3 regions of the Bacillus sp. JJ864 genome follow, and region 3 is predicted to be linked to each of the others. Evidence: riboswitches for the same ligand, from Rfam matches in the RefSeq annotation. Region 3 holds a riboswitch; each other region holds the start of a gene.

Region 1 (4,148 bases), on a different contig from region 3:
ACATAATTTTTGTAACGAGTAATGCAAGGATAATACCAATAAGATATAAAGAAAATACAACAATCGCTTGACTATGCGGGAAAAAGACTCCAGCAAATAATGCATATACAGGCAGGCGGGCTGAACATGACATAAATGGTGTCACTAAAATCGTAAGCAGCCTCTCTTTCTCCTGTTCAATCGTTCTCGCTGCCATAACGCCTGGTACATTACAGCCAAAACCGATAATCATCGGAATAAACGCTTTTCCGTTTAATCCAAAAAACTCCATAATCCGATCCATTACAACGGCAATACGCGCCATATATCCGGAATCTTCTAGTAATGAAATAAAGAAGAACAACGCAAAAATTTGCGGCACGAATACTAATACCGCACCAACACCAGCAATAATTCCATCTGTAATGAGCGATCGAATGAAATCAGACGCACCAATATTCGTAAGACCTGCTGTTACCCAATCTGTAAATGGACCGCCGACAAATGCATCAAATTGATCCGATAAAGGCGTTCCAATCCATGAAAACGTAACCTGAAAAATTAAAAACATGATTCCTAAAAAGATCGGTAGTCCAAAAATTTTATGCGTAATTAATTTATCAATTCTTTCCGAAAAAGGAATGCTTCCTTCTTTTTCATGACGAATCACATTTGTTTTCAACTTTTCAATATACGCTGCACGTACTCCGTATATATGCTGCTCTAGCGTAACATCCAATTCTGCTTCTAATGCAGAGCGAATTGCTACAAGTTCGTTATATACATGCGACTTAGTGAGTTCTTTCTCTACCACTTCGTTATTTCCTAAAAATTGCAGCGCAAGCCACCTTGCATGCTCATCATTTTCTCGCTGCAATTTCTCCATAACGCGCTGGATTCCTGTCTCTACCGTTTTACCGTATGAAAGAACAAACGGTTTCTGCTCCGCCTTATCGCTTTCATGAAGAGCAGCTAATAATTCCTCGCAGCCTCTTCCACTTCTTGCTATAACGGGAATAACTGTTACACCTAGCATTTCAGATAGCTTCTTGACATCAATCATAATCCCGCGCTGTTTTGCCACATCAATCATATTCAAACCGATAGAAAGTGGTTTTCCAAATTCTAATAATTGCAATGTTAGATGCATATTACGTTCAAATTGAGAGGAGTCCACAATATTTAACATATGATGAAACTCTTCTGTTAATAAAAACCGTGTAACAACCCCTTCATCACGGGATACAGGATTTAAATCGTATATACCTGGTAAATCTATTAACATTCCTTGCTTATTTTTTAACTTACCAATCTTTTTTTCTACGGTTACTCCGCTCCAGTTCCCAACATATTCATAAGAACCAGTAAGCGCATTAAACAATGATGTTTTTCCCGTATTCGGATTTCCTAGCAAAGCAACCTTGTTCACGCTAATTCCACCTTTATCATTTTCGCATCACAATGACGAATAGAGATTAATTGTCCACGGCATTCTAATGTACAAGGACCATTAAGCATTGCCTTTTGTTTTACACAAAGCTCGCAACCTTCAGAAAATCCAAATGAAGCCAAACGGCGTTTTAACAATTTATCAAGAGATTGTAAATCTTTTACACGTACTTTTTCATCTATACTCATATCAACTAAGTTCATAAATTATCCCCCTAAAAAGATAACGATAATTATTATCAATATAAATTATAACATGACTCTCTGAAAAAACACTATACACTATGCTGTGTATTTATTACTATTTTCGTACAATTCCATCTTATTTAACATAAAAATCGTTGCTATGTACGGCCAGTTGCTCTCTCCCTCCCTAAAAAAAGGGTTTTTATTTTCATTTGCCATTCTTAACCATTATTATTACAATAATAGTAACAATCTAAGAATCTCGTTGTCACAGGGGGAGCCTCGTTGCTGAGAGGGAACACTTTGTTCCGACCCTTTGAACCTGTTAGTTAATGCTAACGTAGGAATTGTGCAGACGTATATACATAAGTAGTGATTTATAATTTGTGTATTTCCATCCCTCTATGATAATGGTTCTTCTTTTGTAACTTGGATATAGGGGGACTTTTACATGCGTAACACAAATTTACAAGCAATGATAGAGGCAGCGATTCTCGCAGCATTGGCATTAGTCATCGACATTTTGCCGCTCTCTATTAAACTTCCAACAGGCGGTTCTATCTCATTTGCTATGATTCCAATTTTTATTATTGCTTACCGTTGGGGATTTAAAGCGAGTTTCTTAAGTGGTCTCGTTTGGGGGTTATTACAAATTGTTGCAGGAGATGCATCTATTTTCACACCGGTGCAAGCGTTTATTGAATACTTTATCGCCTTTGCCTTTATTGGCTTTGCTGGATTATTTCATGCACCAATTCAACAAGCAATTGCCAATAAACAAAAAGCAAAAACAATTACGTATATCATTATTGCTACATTTATTGGTAGCTTAGCTCGTTACTTTTGGCACTTCATTGCTGGCTTTATTTTCTTTGGACAATATGCACCAAAAGGACAATCAGCTGTTTTATATTCCTTTATCTTTAACGGCGTTACAATGATTGGTTCTTTCGTATTGTGTGCGGTTCTACTTGTCGTTTTATTTATAACAGCACCGCGCTTATTTACAGGCGTGAATAAGCATTATATAAATACAAAAAACATTGCTTAATCAGCAATATTTAGATGTTCTAATTATTTAAGAGATAGACAAAAATCCCGCTTTTCTAAAGCGGGATTTTTCTGCTACTTTCAATGAATGAAAGGAAAAAATATCTTTTCTCACAAACACCATTCCGTTATATCATGTTGATTAAATTATACTTTATCGCATATTGAACAAGTTCACTTTTCTTAGAAAGATTCAGTTTGTTCAACATTCTCGTCTTATGAGTATCAACCGTTTTTATACTGATCGTTAACTCTTGAGCAATTTCAGACAATGAAAATCCTTTAACAAGATACTGCAATACCTCTCGTTCACGTGGACTTAGAATTACATAAGGATTTCGGGACTCTGTTTCATTTTGTACTCTTTTTAACATCGTTGAAATTTCCTTTGGGCGAAGGTATAAGTACCCATCCATAACAGAATCAATAGCAGTGTATAATTCCTCATCTACAGCTGCTTTAGGGACATAACCTGAAGCTCCCGCGTTCATGATTAACGTTATATAATCCTCATCTTCGTGCATGGTGAGCGCTATGACTTTCGCTTGTTCATAACGTAATTTAATTTCTTTGAGAACCTGGATTCCATCTAAGCGTGGCATAGATATATCCAATATCAAAATATCAGGTTTTAAAATGTCGTAAAGTTGAAGGGCTTCAAGTCCATCAGAGGCTTCACCTACAACTTGTAAGGACGGTCTTTTTTGCAATAGTAGTTTTAAACCTGATCTCATCAAGGCGTGGTCATCAACTAGCATTATGCTGATTGTCTTTTTCATCTTGACACCCTTCTCTCTGTTTTACTGGGATAGACACCATAACTTCAGTCCCACCGATTTTGTGAGTTTTGATAAAAAATGAACCGCCTAGTAATTCAGCTCTTTCCCTCATTCCATATATTCCAATTCGATTTTGCTGGCGAGCTTTTTCAAAATCAGTCTCATGTATACCTTGTCCGTTATCGTGGATACTTAGCTTAATAGAACAATCTTTAATCTCCATATTAATTACAATCTCAGTCGCTACTGTATGTTTCACTACATTAGTAAGACTTTCTTGAACAATTCGGTATAGTGCTACAGCGATATGACTATCTATGGTAGCACTGTCATCATCGGGAACGTGCAAAATTACAGCAAGAGCGAATTTTTCTTCAAACTTTCTTATATATTTCTTTAATGCCGGAATTAAACCTATATCATCAAGGATTGGTGGTCTTAATTCTACCGCTAAATCTCTAATTTCTCGTAAAATATTTGCCGCAGTCTCTCGGCTTACATTAAGTAGCTCCTGTTGTTCAGCATCTTTAGCTTCATTAGCCAAAATACGCATTGTAACCATTAGAAACGTAAGGGCTTGGCTTGTTTCATCATGAAGTTCACGAGAAATTCTTTTTCTCTCCTCCTCATGCGCGGATAATAATTTCAAGATTAACGTATCTCGAAGAGCATCCTTTTCTTGAAGTTCCTTCAGTAATTTTTCTA
Region 2 (4,148 bases), on a different contig from region 3:
CAGGTGAGAGGAAGACAAAATAGTCATTCATAATATGAGTGACATATCCATGTAAAAAATGTTCGTGTGATAGTGCGAGTTCAATAAATTGTCCTTTTGCCACTTGTAGTGTTTTTCGAAGTGAAATTGTGGATTCGGTTGATAACATATCTTGTGGTAGTAAAGATTCTGGAATTGTGAGATTTTCAAAGAGTAAGGATTCTATGAGTGGAGTTAAATGTTGAATGTGTAAACTAGAGATATACATGTATTTTTCTCCATCATACAATACGATTATATCTGATCCTTTATCAATCATAATTCCTTCAAATGGGAGAAGCTCCCCGGATATTGTTACTTGTATGGGCCGATTAATATATTTTTGTAAATGAAGCATAATAATCTCCTTTCTTGTAATGACATACGCTCTTTTTCCTCACTTTTAAGCTGCGAAGACCAATTTCATCCAATAATATAAGCAAAGTAGCGTGAAAATGACAGTTGGCGGAATGACGAGAAATGTCGCTTTCATATACGTTCCCCAGCTGATATTTACTTTTCCTTTTCTTGTAATATACATCCACATTAAGGTTGCTAATGTACCGATTGGGAGTAGTAGTGAGCCCATGTCGCTACCGATGATGTTTGCAAGATAAATCGTTTTCAATGTAATCGGATCTAGTCCCATTTCGGTAAGTGCGATCGTACCAATCATTAAGGCAGGATGGTTATTAAAGATGTTAGAGAGGATAGAAAGTAAGCCGCCCATAATAAAGTCGGCATGAAATAAACTTCTGGTAATGAGTGGATGAAGTTTTGTAATGAGAAATTCGGTTAAACCGATGTTGTGAAGTCCATATACAATTACGTACATAGAAAATGCGAAAACTAACACATACCAGGGTGTTTTCTTAATCATGTCAATCGGTGGAATGCGCAGTTTGTACCATCTCCACCCAAGTAAAATAATAGAGCCAATGACCGCTGTGATGGCGATAGAAAATTGAAAGTACGATGCAATAAACAAGCTGATACGAACGCATAAAACAAATAATAGAATCCCGAACATAAATCGTGTTCGCTTACGATTTGCATCTATTTGGGGCCTTGGCTGCAATGGATGGAAAGATTTTTTGACGAAATTTTCATCTAAATGTATCGGTAAGACCGGGAGCGTTTTCGGTAATTGTTTTTGAAATATGAGGAATAATAGGAACGCCATAAAAAGAAGGCCTAAAGTGGCAGGAACAAATATCATTGCTGTATGCATGTATAAATCCATATGGACGATTTTCAAAGCGATTAAATTTACAATATTGCTTACACCAATCGGTGCACTTGAGGCGGTGGCAATGAGTGCGCCGCTTAATAAGTAAGGTACTTTTTGATCATGTGTAAGTCGTAAATGGTGTAACAAAAGCAGTAAAATGGGAGTTGTAATTAATATGCTACCATCATTATTAAAGAATAATGTCATGAGAAAACAAAGAAGATTTGTATACCAAAAGAGGCGAATACCAGAGCTTTTTGCTTTTTTTGCAAGTTGAACCGCGCACCAATGAAAAAAGCCAAAACTCTCTAGTACGATTGCCATAACAATGGTCGCCATAATTGTTATAGCAGCGCCAATAATTTTTGAGCTAATATCACCTAAGTCAGCAAAAGAAACGGTGCCGCTTAAAATGACAATCATTGCCCCAACTGTTGCTGGAATTGCTTCATTCATTCCTTTTGGTCGCCAAAAGATGATGAGCATAGTTCCGAGAAAAGCGAGTATGGTTATTGTAGATTGTAGGCTGATCAACTCTTTCACTCCTGTTCTTATAGTGAAGTGTCCGTACAAAGTATATTCCTATACCGGTTTATATTACATATGTATGACGTGTGGATTTTGCTTGTACTAAGTGAAATAACTATTTTTTGAGTGAAAAAGAAAAATGTAAATATCTTTGCATTTTTTAGACAATGATGTATGATAGGAGCGTAGTGAAAATTTAATCAGTGATAAACTAGGGGTGCCCGATAGAGCTGGGCTGAGAGAGAAGCGTGTTGAAGCTTCTTAACCCTTTGGACCTGATCTGGTTCGTACCAGCGGAGGGAAGTTGACGGCTTTACATAACAATGTCTTTATGTTGCCAGGTCCTATTCTTTATGATGGACCTGGCTTTTTTATTTGGCATTGCAAGCCGCTAGTTCTCGTCCTTGTCGCTAGAAAAGTGGAGCCGACTGTTTAGACCCGTTGGCTAAGGTTCTTTCGCACAGAAAGCGCTTTTTGTTTTCTCGTGCGGAAGGTTCTTAGACGGAAGGGTCTAGGAGGCGAAGCTGGATCTAAAGAAAAGTGAAGACACAGGGGAGGGAAAAATGATGAAACAATCTGTTTCAGCTGAGCAAATTGAGTTGAAGTCAAGTTTACCAGGAAGCAAGAAAGTATATGTAGAAGGTATGCGTAAAGGCATGAAAGTACCAATGCGTGAGATTGCACAAAGCGATACAAACGGTGTACCAAACCCGGCTATTCGTGTGTATGATACGAGTGGTCCTTATACAGATCCGAATTACAAAGTGGAGTTAGAAAAGGGATTGCAGGCGCCGCGCCGCTGCTGGATTGTGGAACGAGGAGATGTAGAGGAGTATGAAGGTCGTGAAGTGAAGCCGGAAGATGATGGGGTGAAAACAGCGTCTACACATACGCCTGTATTCCCGCAAATGGGACGGAAGCCACTTCGTGCAAAAGACGGGGCAAATGTTACGCAAATGCATTATGCGCGTAAAGGGATCATCACACCGGAGATGGAATATGTAGCCATTCGCGAAGGTATGGAGCCGGAGTTTGTGCGGAAGGAAATCGCTGAAGGGCGTGCTATTTTACCAGCAAATATTAATCACCCAGAAGCAGAACCAATGATTATTGGCCGTAACTTCCATGTGAAAGTAAATGCGAATATTGGGAACTCAGCTGTTTCATCATCTATCGCTGAAGAAGTTGAGAAGATGACGTGGGCAACGCGCTGGGGTGCTGATACAATTATGGACCTTTCTACCGGGAAAAATATTCATACGACGCGTGAATGGATTATCCGAAATGCTCCTGTACCAGTTGGAACAGTGCCAATTTATCAAGCGCTTGAAAAGGTAAACGGAATTGCCGAAGATTTAACGTGGGAAGTATACCGTGATACGCTAATTGAACAAGCGGAGCAAGGAGTAGACTACTTTACAATTCATGCTGGTGTACTGCTTCGTTACATTCCGCTTACAGCAAAGCGTGTAACAGGGATTGTATCACGCGGCGGTTCGATTATGGCGCAGTGGTGTTTATACCATCATCAAGAAAACTTCTTATACACACAATTTGAAGAAATTTGTGAAATTATGAAGAAGTACGATGTTTCCTTCTCTCTTGGAGATGGGTTACGCCCTGGTTCGATTGCGGATGCAAACGATGAATCTCAATTTTCTGAGCTTGAAACATTAGGAGAGCTTACGAAAATTGCTTGGAAGCATGACGTCCAAGTGATGATTGAAGGGCCAGGACATGTACCGATGCATTTAATTAAAGAGAATATGGATAAAGAACTTGAGATTTGTCAAGGTGCACCGTTTTATACGCTTGGACCGTTAACGACAGACATTGCACCTGGGTATGATCATATTACTTCTGCAATCGGTGCAGCGATGATCGGCTGGTTCGGTACAGCAATGCTTTGCTATGTAACACCGAAAGAGCATCTTGGCCTGCCAAACAAAGATGATGTTCGTGAAGGTGTCATTACGTATAAAATTGCTGCACACGCTGCTGATCTTGCAAAAGGTCATAAAACAGCACACGAGCGCGATGATGCTCTTTCAAAAGCACGTTTTGAATTCCGCTGGCGCGATCAATTTAATTTATCATTAGACCCTGAACGTGCAATGGAATATCACGATGAAACATTGCCGGCAGAAGGAGGAAAGACAGCGCATTTCTGCTCAATGTGTGGTCCGAAGTTTTGCAGTATGAGAATTTCGCATGATATTCGTGAGTATGCGAAAGATAATGATTTAGAAACAACAGAAGCAGTTGAAAAAGGGATGAAAGAAAAAGCAGAAGAGTTTAAAGAAACGGGTAGTCAGTTATATAGATGAGTAGAAAACCTGAAATACAAAACTTGAAATACAAAACCTTTCTT
Region 3 (4,148 bases):
ATTTCCCGTTTGGTAATACAGTAATAATTTCAGATTGTGTATTTGGTTCAGAGCGAACGTTTAATGCATCTACATTTACGATATATTGATTTTTTTCTAGTTTGGTTAACGAAATGGCTTCTTTTTTGACATAGCCAGTGTTATTGTGAGTGTGAACTTTGTACCATTCATTTGTTGTTTCAAGAATAGTAACGGGAGTGTCACGTGTAATGTTATCAATAACAGAGTCTGTTCCATTCGGGCTATTGTACATTTGTAATGTTTCCGTTTTTACATAACCAATGTTTGCTTTTGCTGTTTGCTCTGCTTCTACAGTATGTACATTAGAGTCTGCTATAGAGGGGAGCATAGCGGCAACTGCTACAGTAGTTGCTGTTAGTGTTGCAATTTTTAAATTCATATATTCATAGACCTCCTTATGTGATAAATTGGTATAATCTAAATTATAATATGAAGATATTAAGTTTGTAACATATTTATGGATGAAAAACAAACGAAAGCTTTTTTCTCTATATGTAAGTTACAAAACTTTTCTTTTTAGAGTGGTGAATTTGGCCGCGTATAGAAATGGGCAAGGCCTTTTTCTACCACATGCAAGGTTTAAACAAAAAGGAGAAAACAAGTAGCGGTCATGATGTATTTTGCATAGCAGCGACTTAAATGTCGAAAAGTGAAAATGGGTATATACTAAAAGGATAGCAGATTTATAGCTATTATGGAAAGAGCGAGAAGAAATTCGATTTTTTCTGAACTTACAGATAGGTAGAAGGAGAAATGAAAAGAGTTGCGGGTGAGATATTGTGATGGTATACTGACTATGTTAAATGAATATACTGCTAGGGGGGCTAGTGTTGCTAGCTGAGAGTAAGACCTATAGTCTTTGACCCTTGAACCTGATCTAGATGATGCTAGCGTAGGGAAGCAATTTGGACGATATAAATAATGTCCCCGTTTCTTTATGCATAGAAACGGGGACTTTTTTATTGAAAATTTTATAGAACACCACTAGGGGTGCTTAAAAGCTGAGAGAGGTAAAAACCTTAACCCTTATAACCTGATCTAGGTGATGCTAGCGTAGGGAAGTGGAAACAACAAATGAGTTTTTCTTTTGTTTGCTGTGGCCACTTCTTATATAGAAGTGGTTTTTTATTTGGAAACATATATACAGGAAGGGGAAGCGGAAATGACATTTTGTGAAAGACTATTTGAAAAGGTGCAACCTGTTTGGGAAAAGAGTCATAATCATCCATTTGTAACAGGAATGGGAGATGGAACGTTAGAGAAAGATAGATTTCAATATTATATTGTTCAAGATTATTTGTATTTGTTAGATTACGCCAAGCTATATGCAATTGGTGTTGTAAAAGCAACAAACCCAAAAGTGATGGCGAAATTTGCTGAACAAATTGATGGGATTTTAAATGAGGAAATGACGATTCATAAACAATATGCAAAGCGCTTAGGAATTTCTGTTGAAGAGATGGAATTAGCAAAGCCGTCTGCTATGAATCTAGCATATACAAACTATATGATGTCCGTTTCACAAAACGGTACACTTGCTGAGTTAATTGCAGCATTGCTTCCGTGTATGTGGAGTTATTGGGAGATTGGAAAGCGTTTAAATGCTATTCCAGGAGCGCGCGATCACGAATTTTTTGGTGAATGGATTCAAGGATATAGCTCTGATGAATATGGGAATCTTTGCGTATGGTTAATTGATTTATGTAATGAAATTGCAGTAGGGAAAACAGAAGAAGAACGAAATCGTTTAGAAGAGATTTTCTTATATTCCAGCCGTTTTGAATACTTATTTTGGGATATGGCATATCGTAAGGAGATGTGGGGTTTTGAGGAGCAAGAACATACTACAATTTCATAATGTTTCGTTTCGGTATGATGAGAAACCGATTATAGCGAATCTTGATACTGCAGTACAAGAAGGGGAATTCATTAGTATTATCGGGCCAAGCGGCTGCGGGAAAAGTACATTGTTTCGGCTTATTACAGGGCTTGAGAAAGAAAATGCCGGCACGATAGAGGTGAAGGGAACGACTCCTGTTGGCTATATGCCGCAAAAAGATATGTTACTCCCGTGGCGAACCATTATTGAAAATGCAGCTTTGCCTCTTGAATGTCAAGGAATGAAGAAAAAAGAGGCACAAATGAAAGCACAAGAGCTGTTGGAGCAGTTTGGACTGCAAGGGTATGAAAAGAAACAGCCAAAAGATTTATCAGGCGGAATGCGGCAACGCGTATCTTTTATTCGTACGTTGTTAACGGGCGGCGACCTTTTATTATTAGATGAACCGTTTAGTGCACTTGATGCATTAACGAAGGCATCTCTGCAAGAATGGTTGTTTGAACAATGGAAACATTGGCAAAAAACATTTTTGTTTATTACACATGATGTTGATGAAGCGCTTTATCTTTCTAATCGTATTTTTATCGTAACAGAGCAGCCCATTACATCATTGACTGAGCGGATTGTGCCGCTTGGGAAAGAGCGCTCTCGAAAAGATTTGCATCGCCCAGAAATGCTGGCATTAAAAGATGAACTCATTGGCATGTTGCAAAGACAGGTGCTTGTATGAAACGAATGGTAGATTATGTTCCGGCTATTATTGTAATTACAATTTTACTGATTGGATGGGAAGTAGGAGCACGGATTCTTGATGAAATGTACATTTTGCCGTCTCCAAGTGCTATTGTTCAAAAAATATGGGATTTGCGGGATATATTGCTTACAGTGCATTTACCAGCAACGCTTTCTGTTACTGTAATCGGTATTGTTATTTCCATTGTATTAGGTGTTGGGTTAGCGATGTTGATGAGTATGAGTACATTTGCTGAGAAGGCATTTTATCCACTATTAGTTGCTTCACAGACTATTCCCATTACAGCTTTAGCACCATTATTTGTTTTATGGTTTGGCTATTCGATTTGGAATAAGGTTGTTGTCACAGTACTGATTACATTCTTTCCAATTGCGGTGAATACGTATGATGGCCTTTGTAGTACGAAAAAGGAGTGGGAAGAGCTTTTAATTACATATGGTGCAACAAAAAAAGATATTTTTTTAAAATTGAAATTGCCGTCTGCACTTCCCTATTTTTTCTCAGCTTTAAAAGTGGCTGTGCCGTTTAGCGTGATTGGGGCAGCGATTGGAGAGTGGCTTGGGGCACAAGCAGGACTAGGCTATTTTAGTAAACGAATGATGACACAAATGGATGGTGCGGGTGTGTTTGCACCAATCGTTTTATTGTCACTTCTCGCTATTTTCTTTGTATTACTCGTTTCGATATTTGAGAGGAAATTTATTAGTTGGAGGAAGCACTCATGAAATTATTAAAGCGCATCTTTGTGTTTACATTATTAATTGCGATGATTGCTGGGTGTTCTAGCAATTCGGCATCAGAAAAGAAAAAAGGTGAAAAAGAAGTAACGGTCATGCTTGATTGGTACCCAAATGCAGTGCATAGCTTTATTTATACAGCAATTGAAAAGGGTTATTTTAAAGAAGAAGGTGTGAAGGTAAATATTAAATTTCCTTCTAATCCAACTGATCCATTAACGTTAGCGGCAGCAGGAAAAGTAACAGTTGGATTGTATTATCAGCCTGATGTTGTGATTGCGAGAGCGAATGAACACATTCCAGTAAAATCTATCGGTGCAGTTGTTCGTTCCCCTTTAAATCATGTTGTATCGCTAAAATCAGCAGGCGTTTCTTCTCCTAAAGATTTGGAAGGAAAAACAGTGGGATATTCAGGGACACCGTTAAGTGAAGAATATTTAAAAACGATGATTAAAGAAGACGGTGGAAACCCAAATAACGTAAAAGTAGTTGATGTTGGTTTTGATTTAGTACCGGCTCTGACTACGAAAAAAGTAGATGCTGTTACAGGGGCATATATTAACCATGAAGTTCCAGTCATGCGTCATGAAGGTTCCGAGCCAGCATATTTCAACCCAGCGGATTACGGTGTACCGAACTATCATGAACTTGTATTTGTAACAGGCGATAAAACATTGAAACAAGATAAAGAAACATTACAAGCCTTTTTACGCGGGGCAAAAAAAGGTTATGAATTTATGAAGAAAAATCCAGATGAAGCATTAAATATTTTATTAAATCATCAAGAAAAAGAGAA

The links. A riboswitch is a leader RNA that binds a small molecule or an ion and turns the genes downstream of it on or off. The one in region 3 is predicted to bind thiamine pyrophosphate.
Region 1: another riboswitch for thiamine pyrophosphate. It lies ahead of thiT (energy-coupled thiamine transporter ThiT); the one in region 3 lies ahead of tenA (thiaminase II).
Region 2: another riboswitch for thiamine pyrophosphate. It lies ahead of thiC (phosphomethylpyrimidine synthase ThiC); the one in region 3 lies ahead of tenA (thiaminase II).

Annotation. Positions count from the first base shown of each region.
Region 1 covers NZ_JBALLY010000156.1:9,811-13,958, forward strand. Annotated here, with positions in the region: gene feoB (ferrous iron transport protein B) at 1-1,408, opposite strand, end outside; gene V7024_RS20780 (FeoA family protein) at 1,405-1,632, opposite strand; TPP riboswitch at 1,878-1,979, shown strand; gene thiT (energy-coupled thiamine transporter ThiT) at 2,066-2,665, shown strand; gene V7024_RS20790 (response regulator transcription factor) at 2,793-3,443, opposite strand; gene V7024_RS20795 (sensor histidine kinase) at 3,412-4,148, opposite strand, start outside.
Region 2 covers NZ_JBALLY010000020.1:101,484-105,631, reverse strand. Annotated here, with positions in the region: gene V7024_RS04540 (DUF2642 domain-containing protein) at 1-376, opposite strand, end outside; gene V7024_RS04535 (arsenic transporter) at 422-1,780, opposite strand; TPP riboswitch at 1,981-2,096, shown strand; gene thiC (phosphomethylpyrimidine synthase ThiC) at 2,344-4,104, shown strand.
Region 3 covers NZ_JBALLY010000091.1:5,148-9,295, forward strand. Annotated here, with positions in the region: gene V7024_RS14990 (SH3 domain-containing protein) at 1-400, opposite strand, end outside; TPP riboswitch at 829-937, shown strand; TPP riboswitch at 998-1,098, shown strand; gene tenA (thiaminase II) at 1,184-1,879, shown strand; gene V7024_RS15000 (ABC transporter ATP-binding protein) at 1,848-2,591, shown strand; gene V7024_RS15005 (ABC transporter permease) at 2,588-3,340, shown strand; gene V7024_RS15010 (ABC transporter substrate-binding protein) at 3,337-4,148, shown strand, end outside.